Regions from separate parts of the Paenibacillus sp. IHBB 10380 genome, predicted to be linked through region 4. Evidence: predicted binding sites of a transcription regulator. Region 4 holds the regulator's gene; each other region holds the start of a gene.
The links. The regulator Rex, encoded in region 4, represses fermentation and respiration genes when NADH is low (regulators of the CRP and FNR family bind a similar motif). The targets are predictions, from matches to a motif close to TTGTGAAATATTTCACAA.

Region 1: the regulator Rex is predicted to act here: its motif matches at 1,504-1,521, upstream of UB51_RS20495 (formate/nitrite transporter family protein).
Region 2: the regulator Rex is predicted to act here: its motif matches at 1,677-1,694, upstream of UB51_RS20450 (TorD/DmsD family molecular chaperone).
Region 3: the regulator Rex is predicted to act here: its motif matches at 1,391-1,408, upstream of UB51_RS25285 (flavocytochrome c).

What each region holds. Positions count from the first base shown of each region.
Region 1 is NZ_CP010976.1:4,502,866-4,506,082, forward strand. Features, by position in the region: gene UB51_RS20490 (glycosyltransferase family 2 protein) at 1-393, shown strand, start outside; gene UB51_RS20495 (formate/nitrite transporter family protein) at 560-1,393, opposite strand; gene UB51_RS20500 (DUF1697 domain-containing protein) at 1,629-2,189, shown strand; gene UB51_RS20505 (MFS transporter) at 2,390-3,217, shown strand, end outside.
Region 2 is NZ_CP010976.1:4,493,738-4,496,954, forward strand. Features, by position in the region: gene UB51_RS20445 (1-phosphofructokinase family hexose kinase) at 1-749, shown strand, start outside; gene UB51_RS20450 (TorD/DmsD family molecular chaperone) at 921-1,604, opposite strand; gene UB51_RS20455 (MFS transporter) at 2,163-3,217, shown strand, end outside.
Region 3 is NZ_CP010976.1:5,595,682-5,598,898, reverse strand. Features, by position in the region: gene UB51_RS25300 (serine hydrolase domain-containing protein) at 1-693, shown strand, start outside; gene UB51_RS29870 (S-layer homology domain-containing protein) at 908-1,177, opposite strand; gene UB51_RS25290 (S-layer homology domain-containing protein) at 1,158-1,337, opposite strand; gene UB51_RS25285 (flavocytochrome c) at 1,617-3,146, shown strand.
Region 4 is NZ_CP010976.1:1,249,517-1,252,733, forward strand. Features, by position in the region: gene dinG (ATP-dependent DNA helicase DinG) at 1-1,571, shown strand, start outside; gene UB51_RS05690 (redox-sensing transcriptional repressor Rex) at 1,610-2,281, shown strand; gene UB51_RS05695 (amidohydrolase) at 2,250-3,217, shown strand, end outside.

The DNA.
Region 1 (3,217 bases), 2.5 Mb from region 4:
TTTGATAGGATAAATGCGGATATAATCGGAAAAAGGGCCCACTTTATGTATTTGCAGCGCTCAAAGATACTTATCCTTCGTTCTCATAAAAATGAGAACCAATATGTTTCCGCTCTCCCTGGCGCAACACTTGTTATTAAACGAAAAGTATTTCGCAAAGTTCAATTTCCTAACCGAAGTATTGGAGAGGATACTGATTTTTGCCGTAATAGTAAAGCAAAGGGCTACAAAATTTACTCTGCTGGAAGATACAACTTTGCCGCGATACGCAGAAAAAATTTAAAAAGCCATACCTGGGTAATCAGCGATGAAAGGATATTAGCATCTCCTATTATCAACTACCGGCATGTACGGAATTACAAACAATTTGTTCAAAAGGGTACACACAAATAACAACTTAGAACTTTCTTCTTTCTATGCTATCCCATGGACCTTTATAATAAATTCGCCATGTTAAAGTTTCGTTCTCCCGAACTTTAACATGGCGAATTTATTTATCTGTGATGCAAAAAAAATCGGCCTCCCTTCTCAAGGAAAGACCGATAGATTATCTAATCTATTAGGAATGCTTCTGCTTATTACCTTTCACCTGTGCACTACTAGGTAATGCTCCGTGAGTGGCATTGGGTTCGCGTAAATAAGATACCCAATACGCGGCTGCAACAAAGACGACGCCCCCAGTTAAATTACCAAGCCATACTGGAACGAAGTTCATAAGATACTCTCCCCATGAATAGTGACCTGCGAATATAGCAGCGGGAATAAGGAACATATTAGCCACGACGTGCTGAAATCCAATCGCAACGAAAGCCATCGTTGGAAACCAGATCCCCATTATTTTGCCACTCATATTATCCGCACCATAAGATAACCACACTGCCAGAGCTACTAGCCAGTTACATCCAATTCCTGAAACGAAAGCCTGTACAAAACTAGCATCCAATTTGTGACCTGCCATATCCACTACCTTATCTAAATATACGCCAGTCTCCGTGAGGCCTACGATGTGTCCGAAGAAATAGGCGATGAATATCGCACCCACGAAATTACTTAACGTAATAAGAATGAGATTCTTCACGACTTCAAAGAATGAAATTTTCTTAGCCATCCATGCAAGAGGTACAGCCATCATATTACCCGTTAACAATTCACCACCAGCCAATAGTACGAGTATTAGCCCTACGGGGAAGATCGAAGCTCCGATAAAACTAGCGATTGTTTCCCATTCTTTAGGTGCTCCCGCGATAACACGAATATCTAGTAAAAAGCCAAGTGCTATAAAGGCTCCACCTAAGAAACCAAGTACTAGTACCGTTATTAGTGGGTTATGTGCTTTCTTAGTCCCTGTTTCTACCGTCAGTTCAGCTATTTGCTGAGGCTTGTAATAGGCCATGAGTATGATCTCCTTTGATCCAATTAATACTTCAAATCTTGTGTATTTATTCCATTGTAACGCAATTGATTTGATTACAAACGTTATAAATATCACAATGCGACATTTATAGGTGAATCATTTCACATTTTAGTGATAAATATGCTTAACAATAGAATATTGCTTGTCATTACTTTTAGACATACACTGAAATTAGCACGATACGGAATCATTGAAAAGAAGGGAGTGAATTGGGATGACGATTTATATCGCGTTGTTACGAGGTATTAATGTAGGTGGAAAGAATAGGATCAAAATGGCCGAATTGAAGAGTACATTGGAAGCAATGGGGCTGAGTCGGGTTCAGACGTATATCCAAAGCGGGAATGTTCTGTTCGAATCGAATGAGGAAGAAGAACCGTTACGCAAGCGAATCGAACATGAGATCGAGGCGGTATTTGGTTTTTCGGTAAGTGTTATTATAAGAACGGCCAAGGAGCTAGCAACCATTGCCGCGAATTGCCCGTTCTCAGAGGAAGCTATTTCCGAAGCGGCGTCCTCATCTGAAGGAGAGAGTCTTTACGTCTCCTTATTGCTTGAGGAGCCTTCACAGAAAGGGATTGAACGATTAAGTGCTTTCAGAAGTGAAAGCGATGAGTACCAGCTTGTGGGCCGAGAAATATACCTATTATTCCGTCATAGCATACGCAACTCTAAACTTGCGAACAACCTTCAGAAACTCGATGTCCCCGTGACTGTGCGTAACTGGAAAACAATAAACAAACTCGTTACACTAGCACATGCAATGGAAGTGTAATTTAAGGAGCCTACTTCGTTAGAGAAGAATTACGCTAACGAAGTAGGGTGAAGAAATATATTCTTTAGGCCGGATCATTGTTGATGATATTGAACTTAGTGCGATGGATGGGATTACGCAAGAAGAACAAGAACGCTTTTTCGAAACACTACGCAAAATCAAGGATAATGTAAATCAGTAAAGTAGGGAGTCTTAGCATCATGAATAAACAAAAGTTGTGGACGAAGGACTTCTTATTCGTTTTTTTCACAAATCTTTTTCTCTATTTATCTTTTTATTTATTAGTTGTTATTTTTTCCGCATATGCGATGGAGCATTTTGATGCTACACAAAGTCAAGCGGGTCTGGCTTCGAGTATATTCATTCTGGGTGTCTTAATTGCTCGTCCTTTCGTAGGCAGGTTTATCCAGCAACTCGGACATAAAAGAATGCTTTACATAGGCTTAATTTGTGGTCTAGTGACTTCGGCTTTATATTTCCAAGTAGATAGCTTACTGTTGCTTCTTTTAAACCGTTTCTTGCATGGAATATCATTTGGGATTGCTGCCACTGCGACAAATACGATTGTGGTAGGGTTGATTCCTCCTGAGCGACGTGGTCAAGGCATTGGTTATTTCGCATTGAGTATTACTCTTGCTGCGGCGGTTGGTCCACTGTTAGGGTTATTTATTACCCAACATGGAAGCTATCATATGATTTTTTTAGTCTGTTTACTATTTGCAGCATTCAGCTTTGTGGTTACGTTGTTTTTAAAAGTGCCTAAAGCGGAACCTTCGACAGAACCCTTAGCCCCAAAGAAAGGATTTAAATTCAAAGATTTCATAGAAGTTAAGGCTGTTCCTATCGCCATTGTAATGGCTGTAATCAACTTTAGCTATTCTAGTATTCTTACATTTCTTATGGCCTATGCTAAAGATATAGACTTATTGGATGCTGCGAGTTTCTTTTTTGTCGTATTTGCTATCTGTATTTTAACTTCAAGACCCTTTACGGGTAGATGGTTTGATCTGAAAGGTGAAAGTTTCGTT
Region 2 (3,217 bases), 2.5 Mb from region 4:
CTGCTCTACTCGCAGGCCTAAAGAAAGAATCCATTCCTACTGATTTCCTGACCCTTACGAATGGCGAATCAAGACGTGCCTTGACCATTCTAGATCCTATACAAGGTACTCAAACTGAGCTTATTGAAGTTGGTCCCTCCATTACCGAGACAGACGTACAGCAACTACGTCTAAAAATTGAACAATTAGCCAAATCCTCTAACTGGATTGTCTTCTCAGGTAGCTTACCCTCAGGATGTCCCCCATGGATCTATGCCGAGCTCACCGAGATTGCCCATCGTCATGGAGCAAAGGTTGGTCTGGATGCCAGCGGCGAAGCTCTTCGTGAAGGTCTTCATGGAAGGCCCGATCTAGTGAAGCCGAATGAGCATGAATTAGCAGAACTGATAGGAATGCCTCTCGCTAATCATGCATCTGCCCTTCAAGCTATGTCTTCCCTCATCAACGATAGCACGTCGCTTGTTGTTGTGTCCTTAGGAGCGCGCGGCGCACTCGCTGTATCAGCTAACCATCAGTATCATATTCACATCCCTCAGGTAGCGGCTATCAATCCTGTAGGTAGTGGGGATGCCATGATGGCCGGGCTCGTGTCCGCTCTTTATCGAGGAAAGAACATCCACGATATCCTTCTGCTTGGTGCGGCCTGCGGGACCGCCAACACACTGCATAAGATGGCTGGAAAGGTTACGTTGGAAGATATAGGTGTTGTTCAACAAGACATAAAGATTACGACGACTCGTTCATTATGAACATGAGGATAGACGACTCCTCGACCCAAAAGGACAGTATTCGTTGACCAATGCAATATGGATGGAGGGTTAACCTTTAATCCATGTTGCAACAAAAAAAGCCGGTACCTTTCCTTCTCAAGGTTCCAGCTTTCAGACTACTGATTGCTTCGTATCCCTATTGGACAAATATTAGATCATACTAGCTCGCCATGTTCGAAGCATCTGCATATCATAGGCAATAAATTCTTTGAGAATATTCGCAACTTCTATATATAAGGGGCTCCGAGTAATGAAGGATATGTCTTCAGCAAGCTGAGGAGTCCATTGTAACAGATGTCGATCTAGGAATTGAATCTGAGAATCAATAAGCTCTAGATGTGAGCTACGTATCCGCTTGGTGTCTAAAGTACGTTCTACAAGCACTGCCATGAATTCAAGCTCTAGAATGATATGATCATCCTGCTCATGATCTAACTTATTAAACACGATACCATGGTGAGCATACATCTCATGGATATTCAGCATACACTCCGCAAGATCCTTCCCTTTCATTCCACGATAAGTGCTTTCACAGAGCGATGGGAAAATAGAAGTCTCGCTATCGAACAATCGCCTGTATTCAGTCTCTTCAGCAATACACACTTCCATCAATTGCTGTGGAACAATCTCAGATAATAACTGTTGTAGCTTCCGTCCACCCTCTGTGAGAACAACGTCATCTCTCATCATCATATATTGACGCCATTGGGCAATTAAAGACAAGCTCGGTGGGCCACCTAAAAAATCAATCAGTAGTTGATAACCCCATCCTCTTCCCTGTAACCAATTCAAGCTTACCTTAGACACCTCTAAAGATTCAATAGTCATGGTCATCTCATAACCTCCTATGTGGTCGTAAAGATAGCGCTTACCTAATTAAATAGTACCTCAAATGTTAGATAATTCAAGTGATTTATTTCACATCTCTTGTCTCAAATAACAATTCAACTTTACAAAAAATGATCCCCGCATCATACGAGGATCATATCCTATTACTACCCAGCATACGATTACTAGGGGGAATCGTTACCTTAATCGCTATCATAGCTCTTTATGCAAGCGCTTACTATATTATTTGTCACCGCATACTCTTCTATAATATGCTGATGTGTTCATGCTCCATGGTTCACTGTGGCAAGGGTTATATTTACGAATAGAAGCACAGACTGATGATAGCTCACAAATAGCTGTGAACAACCGCCTTATCATATTCTTGGCCATCACGATGCAGGAGATTAAGCTCTTATTCATTTTTCCTTTAAATTAGAGAGATATTTATAATATCTAGAAATTCTCTTAATTTATGGTTTGAAACCACTTTCAACACATGATACAGTGATGTTGTCGCCTTAAAGGAATTTATTATCGATTAGAGCAATTAATCGGAAAGGAATGTCGATATTGCGTGAATCCATAAATATGAAATCCTCTTTATTCTCTCTCAAACTGTTCAATTTTTTGATCTACGGCACTATGGTGATCTTCACTAGCTTCTTTCAATTATACTTACAAGATGCAGGAATGAACAAATTTGAAATAGGAAGCCTATTAGCTCTAGGCCCAATTGTTTCTATATTGGCTAACCCTTTTTGGAGATTTTGGAGCGATCGAATTCTTAATATGAGGCGAGTTCTACTGATCATGATGACAGGAACACTAGTCATGGTTCAACTTCTATTCCATTCTGATACTTATGCGATGGTATATATATCTATGATCTTGTTCTTTTTCTTCCAGTCTCCTGTATTCTCTCACAGTAACAGTCTTATTCTTGGTTATATTGAAGATACAGGCTATAAATTCGGATCCTTTCGCTTGTGGGGTTCTATGGGATGGGCCATCATCGCTATTGCCACAGGTCTGGTTCTAGACTGGACTGGTGTTGCCAAGGTCTCCATTCTGTTCACAGTTGTGCTTGTATTGGCGATAGGAGTGCTTCTATTCCTCCCCAAACTTCTGAAGCCTTCAGAATCGCCTACAATATACATTAGAGGCTTTGCCAACATATTAGGAAACCGTTATTTCCTTTCGTTTATTGTTCTAGGTATTATAGTCTCTATTCCTAATGCAATGAATAACACATTTATGTCTCTATACATAACAGAACTTGGTGGCTCCAAAAGGATGGTAGGATTAGCCGTATTCTTATCCTCCTTTTTTGAGATCGGTGTATTTTTACTGTTTGATCGTTATCTCAACCGTAAAATTTCGTGGTTAGTGGGTTGCCTGGCACTCGTAAGTTTACTATTTGGATTTCGTTGGATGCTTATGGCAGACGCGACCCTGCCCATTCAAGTTGCGCTCATTCAGGTTCTACATTGTATTACCTTCGGAGGCTATTTCTATGTAGGTACCCAACTTAGCCTACTACTCGTTCCTAGACCTTACCGTGCAACAGGTCAAGCTGTGTATACGCTAACGTGGAGTGGTCTCGCCGGTGTTATAGG
Region 3 (3,217 bases), 1.4 Mb from region 4:
ATAAGCTTTGACCAACCGAAGAATGGAAAAACCTATTTAAAACTTAGCAATTATTTGAATTTTCCGGGATTAGGTCAAACGGTTATGGTAACGTATGAGTATCAAAAGTTAGATTCCAATCCTCTAAATCAGTCAACTCAAACGGTATGGGAACAAAGAAATGGAAAAAATTACTACGCTTTGGATGAAAAGATAACTTCATTCAAGTATATGATTAAGGCGTCTTTGGCCTTAAATTTATCCGTTGATGTCAACCATGGATACGCATCCGGCACTCAAATTGTTGATAAGAATAAAGCAGTAAATGTATTTGATATTCCTATTTTTAGCGGAAGAGATGCTTTTGATTTGAATTTCTATAACATGGACCATACAGAGCAATTAATGATCGATGGAGAATCCTATATAAGTGAAGATGCGATTCAACCCATTTATGAAGGGAACTCCTCGATTAGCACCATACCATCCAATGGTCAGGCTGTATGGTATAAGATTGATGGAAAATCAGCCAATCGAGTCATGAACGTTGAGACTCCGGTAAGTGGGGGATTTGCCGTTTATGACGCGAATGGAATGGTTGTGAACTTTTCAAAGGCAACGAGCAATCATTCGGTAGTACTACCTGAAGGTGGGATGATCGTTTTTGGTGGCAATGAGGGGGATGCATTCAAAATTAATTTGAAGAATAAATAGACTTGTAGCATATAAGATTCTTACCCTAGTTTACACTGGTATAGTCACAGTCTGGTTGCAAAATCAGAACAGCCCGGTCACCAAATGATCGGGCTGTTCTGATGTGGTCCTAGTCACTACCCTCTAACCAGCAACACACAGCACTCCACATGTGTTGTATGTTATATTAACAAAGGATTTTTGAAATTATATTGGATGACAGAAATACGGTAAATTATGTATTATCAGTACCTACCTTATTCATGTAATATGAAACTACTATGTCTAGTAAAAGACCAAGACTGACGTTTAGCATGCGCAGGATCATGAGTAACGACTCTGACCTTGTAGCTCTAGCGTTAGGCTTGAATGATCCCTTCACCCGCCCTTTTACAATATCGCTATCAGATAATCCGTTAAGCGCATCCTCTGCCCATCTACCCAAAACATCATTGAACTTAGTCGGGTTTGAAGGTGAAGTCGTGTTAATTACTTTTGAAAACATAGCCAAAATTCCGCTTTAGGGATGCTTTGATTCGGCTTGAAAGACCCTTTGAGTAACCATTAATAATACCACTTGCTTTTAATGTAGCAATTGCATCTACTGCCCAATGACCTTTAGCGTCCTTAAAGTTAGAGCTACCTACAGACTTTAGACCTTGCAATCAGCCATCTAGCCCTCCCGCCTGATGCATGATTACAGACGAAAACCAAAACATTGTGAAATATATCACTATATATAGGACCGATGGTGTATTACAATGAAGTGAACCTAAAAGACTAACGATTCAGACAGGGGAGGTAACCGTGATAGATTTGAAGTTCGGAGAACAAAGGCGAAGCTCACGCTCCTCCACTTCTCAATTTCTCCGTTACTCCCTTCTTTTTTGTTGGGTTCTTTACGTTCATCTAGATAACAGACATATAAAAGCGGAGGGTCAAACATGAAAAAGAACGTAGCAACAACGCTTATTCTCGTTCTCTCTCTCATGCTCGCGATCGCGGGATGCGGCAACGGGAACCAGAATCAAAACCAGAGTCAGGGCAATGACAAAAAAGAAGAGACCAAAGAAACGGAAGCTGTTTCGGGGGCGTCTCAAGTCGGCTATACACCAATCGATCAACTCAAAGATAAATATGATATTATCATTGTCGGTGCAGGTGGTGCTGCTATGTCTGCTGCACTTGAGGCAAAAGAAAAAGGCATGAACCCGGTTATTTTTGAAAAAATGCCGATGGCCGGCGGAAATACAACAAAATCATCTTCAGGAATGAATGCTTCTGAAACCAAGTTCCAAAAAGAGCAAGGCATTAACGACAGCAATGATTCATTTTATGAAGAGACGTTAAAAGGCGGTCATGATACAAACGACAAAGAGATGCTTCGTTTCTTCGTTGACAATTCTGCGAGTGCGATCGATTGGCTGGATTCCATTGGGATTCGGTTGAACAATATCACGATTACAGGCGGTATGAGCGAAAAGCGTACACACCGTCCTGAAGATGGCTCAGCGGTAGGACAATACCTTGTTAACGGTTTGCTGAAAAACATACAAGAACAAGAAATCCCACTTTTTGTGAACGCAAATGTAATGGAAATTACGGAACAAGACGGCAAAGTAAGTGGCGTCAAAGTTATCTTCGACCAGAATGATGAGAAAAATATTGCAGCGGATGCTGTCGTTGTTACAGCCGGGGGTTACGGCTCCAATATGGACATGATTGCCGAGGTTCGCTCCGATCTGAAAGGTCTTGTGACAACAAACCAAGAAGGCAGCACCGGTGACGGCATCAAGATGATTGAAAAACTCGGCGGTGTAACGGTCGATATGGATCAAATCCAAGTTCACCCAACGGTACAGCAAGAGAAATCCTACCTCATTGGGGAAGCGGTTCGCGGTGAAGGAGCGATCCTCGTTTCCAGTGAGGGTAAACGTTTCGCAAACGAACTGGATACTCGGGACAATGTCACCGCTGCAATCAATACACTGCCTGAAAAATCGGCTTATCTTGTATTTGATTCCGGCGTAAAATCCCGCGCTAAAGCGATTCAACAATATGAAAAAATGGGCTTTGTCATTCAAGGGGATTCGATCGAGGCATTAGCCAAAGAAATAGGTGTTCCCGCAGATCAGCTCCAAACCACACTGGATACATGGAACAACGCGGTGAAGGATAAAAAGGATGCCGAATTCGGCAGAACAACTGCAATGGACAACGACTTGTCCAGTGGACCATACTATGCAATTAAAATCGCCCCTGGGATTCACTACACCATGGGTGGCGTGAAGATCAATACGAACACAGAAGTGTTGAATAAAGATGGCGAAGCCATTCCTGGCTTGTTTGCAGCAGGCGAGCTTACTGGCGGCTTGCACGGCCAAAACCGGATCGGCGGCAACTCTGTTGCGGAGATCATTATCTTCGGTCGCCAAGCTGGTATACAATCGGCTGAATTTGTAAAAGCACAATAAGATATCATTTTTCAACCAGCAAACAACAAACGCTTGGGCTCATCATAGGCCAAGCGTTTGTTGTTATATTT
Region 4 (3,217 bases):
GAGCGAAGCATGAAGCAGGAATTGCGGACGTCGTTATCACGAATCACTCTAAACTTTTTACAGATGTTAAGGCAGGGCACCAGCTTCTACCAGCCTATGAACATTTGGTGATTGATGAAGCACATCACCTAGAAGAAGTAGCGGGTAAGCATCTCGGACTTCAAATGAAATATTTCACGATCGTGCATACACTAACAAGACTTTATAAAGATAATCGTAGTGGTCAATTACCAGCCTTACGCCAGCAGATCTATTCTTCGGGCTATGAGAAGTCTTCTGAGTGGTCTTCCCTTATTGAAAGATTAAGTGGAGATTTGGTTGAGGTTAAGGAGCATTGGGATAGACTGAGTGATATGTTATTTAGTCTTCTGCCTGAGCGCAGTGATGCTGCACCTGGAGATACGGGTCAGTTTGTTCTACGCTTACAACCTACGAAGAAGCCACAGGATTGGGAGGCTGTATCTGCAATCGAGAATCAGATACATGTCATCTTAAGCGATGTGGTTCGTAAAGGTGAGAAGATGATAAACGAGCTCAGGGATGATCATGATGAATACAATTCAGATAGCTTAGTCACAGATATCAGTGGTCTCTTCAAGGATCTGAATGCGGAGAAGGAAGATCTTCGTTTTTTCATGTCACTCAATGATGCAGGAAATGTATATTGGATGGAAGCCAATGGTCATTTTCGAAGTAAATCATTGCAATTGTTCGCAGTCCCTATAGATGTGAGCAAGCAATTGAAGGAATTATTCTTTGATAAGAAGAAAAGTATAATATTAACATCTGCCACGCTATCGATTGAAAAGTCATTTCAGTATATGATCGAGAACCTGGGTCTACAAGAATCTGCAGACAGTAACCGACTGATGACAGTTCAACTGCCATCGCCGTTTCGCTACCGCGATCAGGCATTGCTTGTGATTCCTCGGGACTTCCCAAGTGTGAAGGGAAGCATTGGAGATGCGCTCTTTGTGAACACGCTGGTTAAATCTTTAGCAGATACGGCGATAGCTACTAAGGGGAGGATGCTTGTATTATTCACTTCATATCGCATGCTTCGTCAAGTGTATGAACCCTTACGTAGTGCGCTCTCTTCCAGTGATATTACCGTCTTAGGTCAGGGTGTGGACACAGGGAGTCGAAGTAAATTGATTCGCAGGTTCCAAGATAGCAGTGCCTCTGTGTTACTAGGAACGAGTAGCTTCTGGGAAGGTGTGGATATACCTGGTGAAGCGTTGACCTGTCTGGCTATCGTTCGGTTACCGTTTCAACCGCCGAATCATCCGCTTGTAGAAGCCAAAAGCGAGCTCTTGCAACAACAGAAGAAGAATCCTTTCATGAAGTTATCAGTACCTCAAGCGGTGATCCGCTTCAAGCAAGGCTTTGGTAGACTTGTACGTACAGCAAGTGATCGAGGCATTGTTATTGTATATGATACACGTGTTATAGAATCTTATTATGGGAAATATTTCTTATATTCATTGCCTGGTCCCAAAATGGAACATATGCCAATGAATCAGATGGTACCACGCATATCTGAATGGCTTCATGAGGGAGGGGCATCTTGAGGTGGCTTTATTTCAGCCAATAATTAGGAGGAGCAAGAATGAAATTCGAGAAAATATCAGAAGCTGTCGTCCGTAGATTGCCTGTCTATTTAAGGTATCTTTCGGAGCTTCAAAACCGTGAAGTTGCTACTGTTTCTTCGCAGGAATTAGGTCAAAAGCTTGAACTGAATCCTGCACAAATTCGTAAGGATTTAGCCTATTTCGGGGATTTCGGACGTAAAGGGATCGGTTATGATGTTGCTTATCTTATTGAGAAAATTCGTCACATCCTGAATCTTGACCAGCAAATTAATGTGGTGTTGGTGGGAGCAGGGAACTTGGGACAAGCGCTATCTAATTACAATATGTATCTTAAAGAGAATTTGAAAATCATTGCTGTGTTTGACTCTTATTCACCTAAAGTAGGCACAGAGATTAATACATTAAAAGTACAACCAATGGAAGAGCTTAGATCAACAATTATTGACAAAAACATTCGAATTGGGATCATTACAGTTCCGGCATTTGAGGCGCAAAGTGTAGCTGACCAACTAATTGAATCAGGTATCGAAGCGATATTGAATTTCGCACCTACCATTCTTAAAGCACCGCCTCATATTCGCATCCATGCTGCTGACTTCACAACCGATATGCTAAGTCTGGCTTATTATTTGAACAATAGAAAGGAAGAAACAATTCATGACGAAATCACCGACAAAGTGGATCATTAAGAACGGATCCTTTGCTGTCCTTAATCGAGAGCAACCGGTTATTCGAGGATATATGCTAATTGAAGATGATCTGATTACTTACATTGGGGAGCAGGCCCCTTCTGTTGAACAGGATATCCCCGTGGTTGATGGTACTCATTTGTTCTTCCTACCTGGATTAGTCAATACGCATGGGCATGCCGCGATGTCGTTGCTGAGAGGTTATGGTGATGATCTAGCACTTCAAGTCTGGCTACAAGAAAAAATGTGGCCAATGGAGGCGAAATTCACTTCAGAAGACGTATACTGGGGAACATCCTTGTCAGTCATAGAAATGCTAAAGGGAGGTACAACTACCTTTTTAGATATGTATGATCATATGGGACAAGTGGCTAAAGTTGTTGAAGGATCTGGTATGAGAGGCGTTTTAATGCGTGGTGTTATTGGTCTATGTTCTGAAGAGGTTCAGAATGTGAAGCTGAAAGAAGCTATCGCTTTCGCTAAAGATTGGCATGGCCAAGCAGATGGAAGAATCACGACGATGATCTCACCACATGCACCTTATACTTGCCCTCCAGATTTCTTCGAGAGATTTGTACAAGCCGCTCATGATCTAGATCTGCCTATGCATACGCATATGTCTGAGACGTTGAGTGAAGTCCAGCAGAATGTGAATGACTATGGTCTTAGACCTGTGGAGCATTTAGAGAAGCTAGGGATGTTTACACGCCCTTCGTTGGTAGCTCATGGGGTTCACTTAAACGATAAGGAAATTGAAATATTGGCTAAATATGATGTTGGTGTGTCGCATAATCCAGGCAGTAATCTGAAGCTTGCGAGTGGTATAGCAAGAGTGACAGATCTGTTGAAAGCGGGCGTTACGGTTTCGCTTGGCACAGATGGACCGGCCAGTAATAATAATTTAGATATGTTTGAAGAAATGCGTCTGGCTGCATT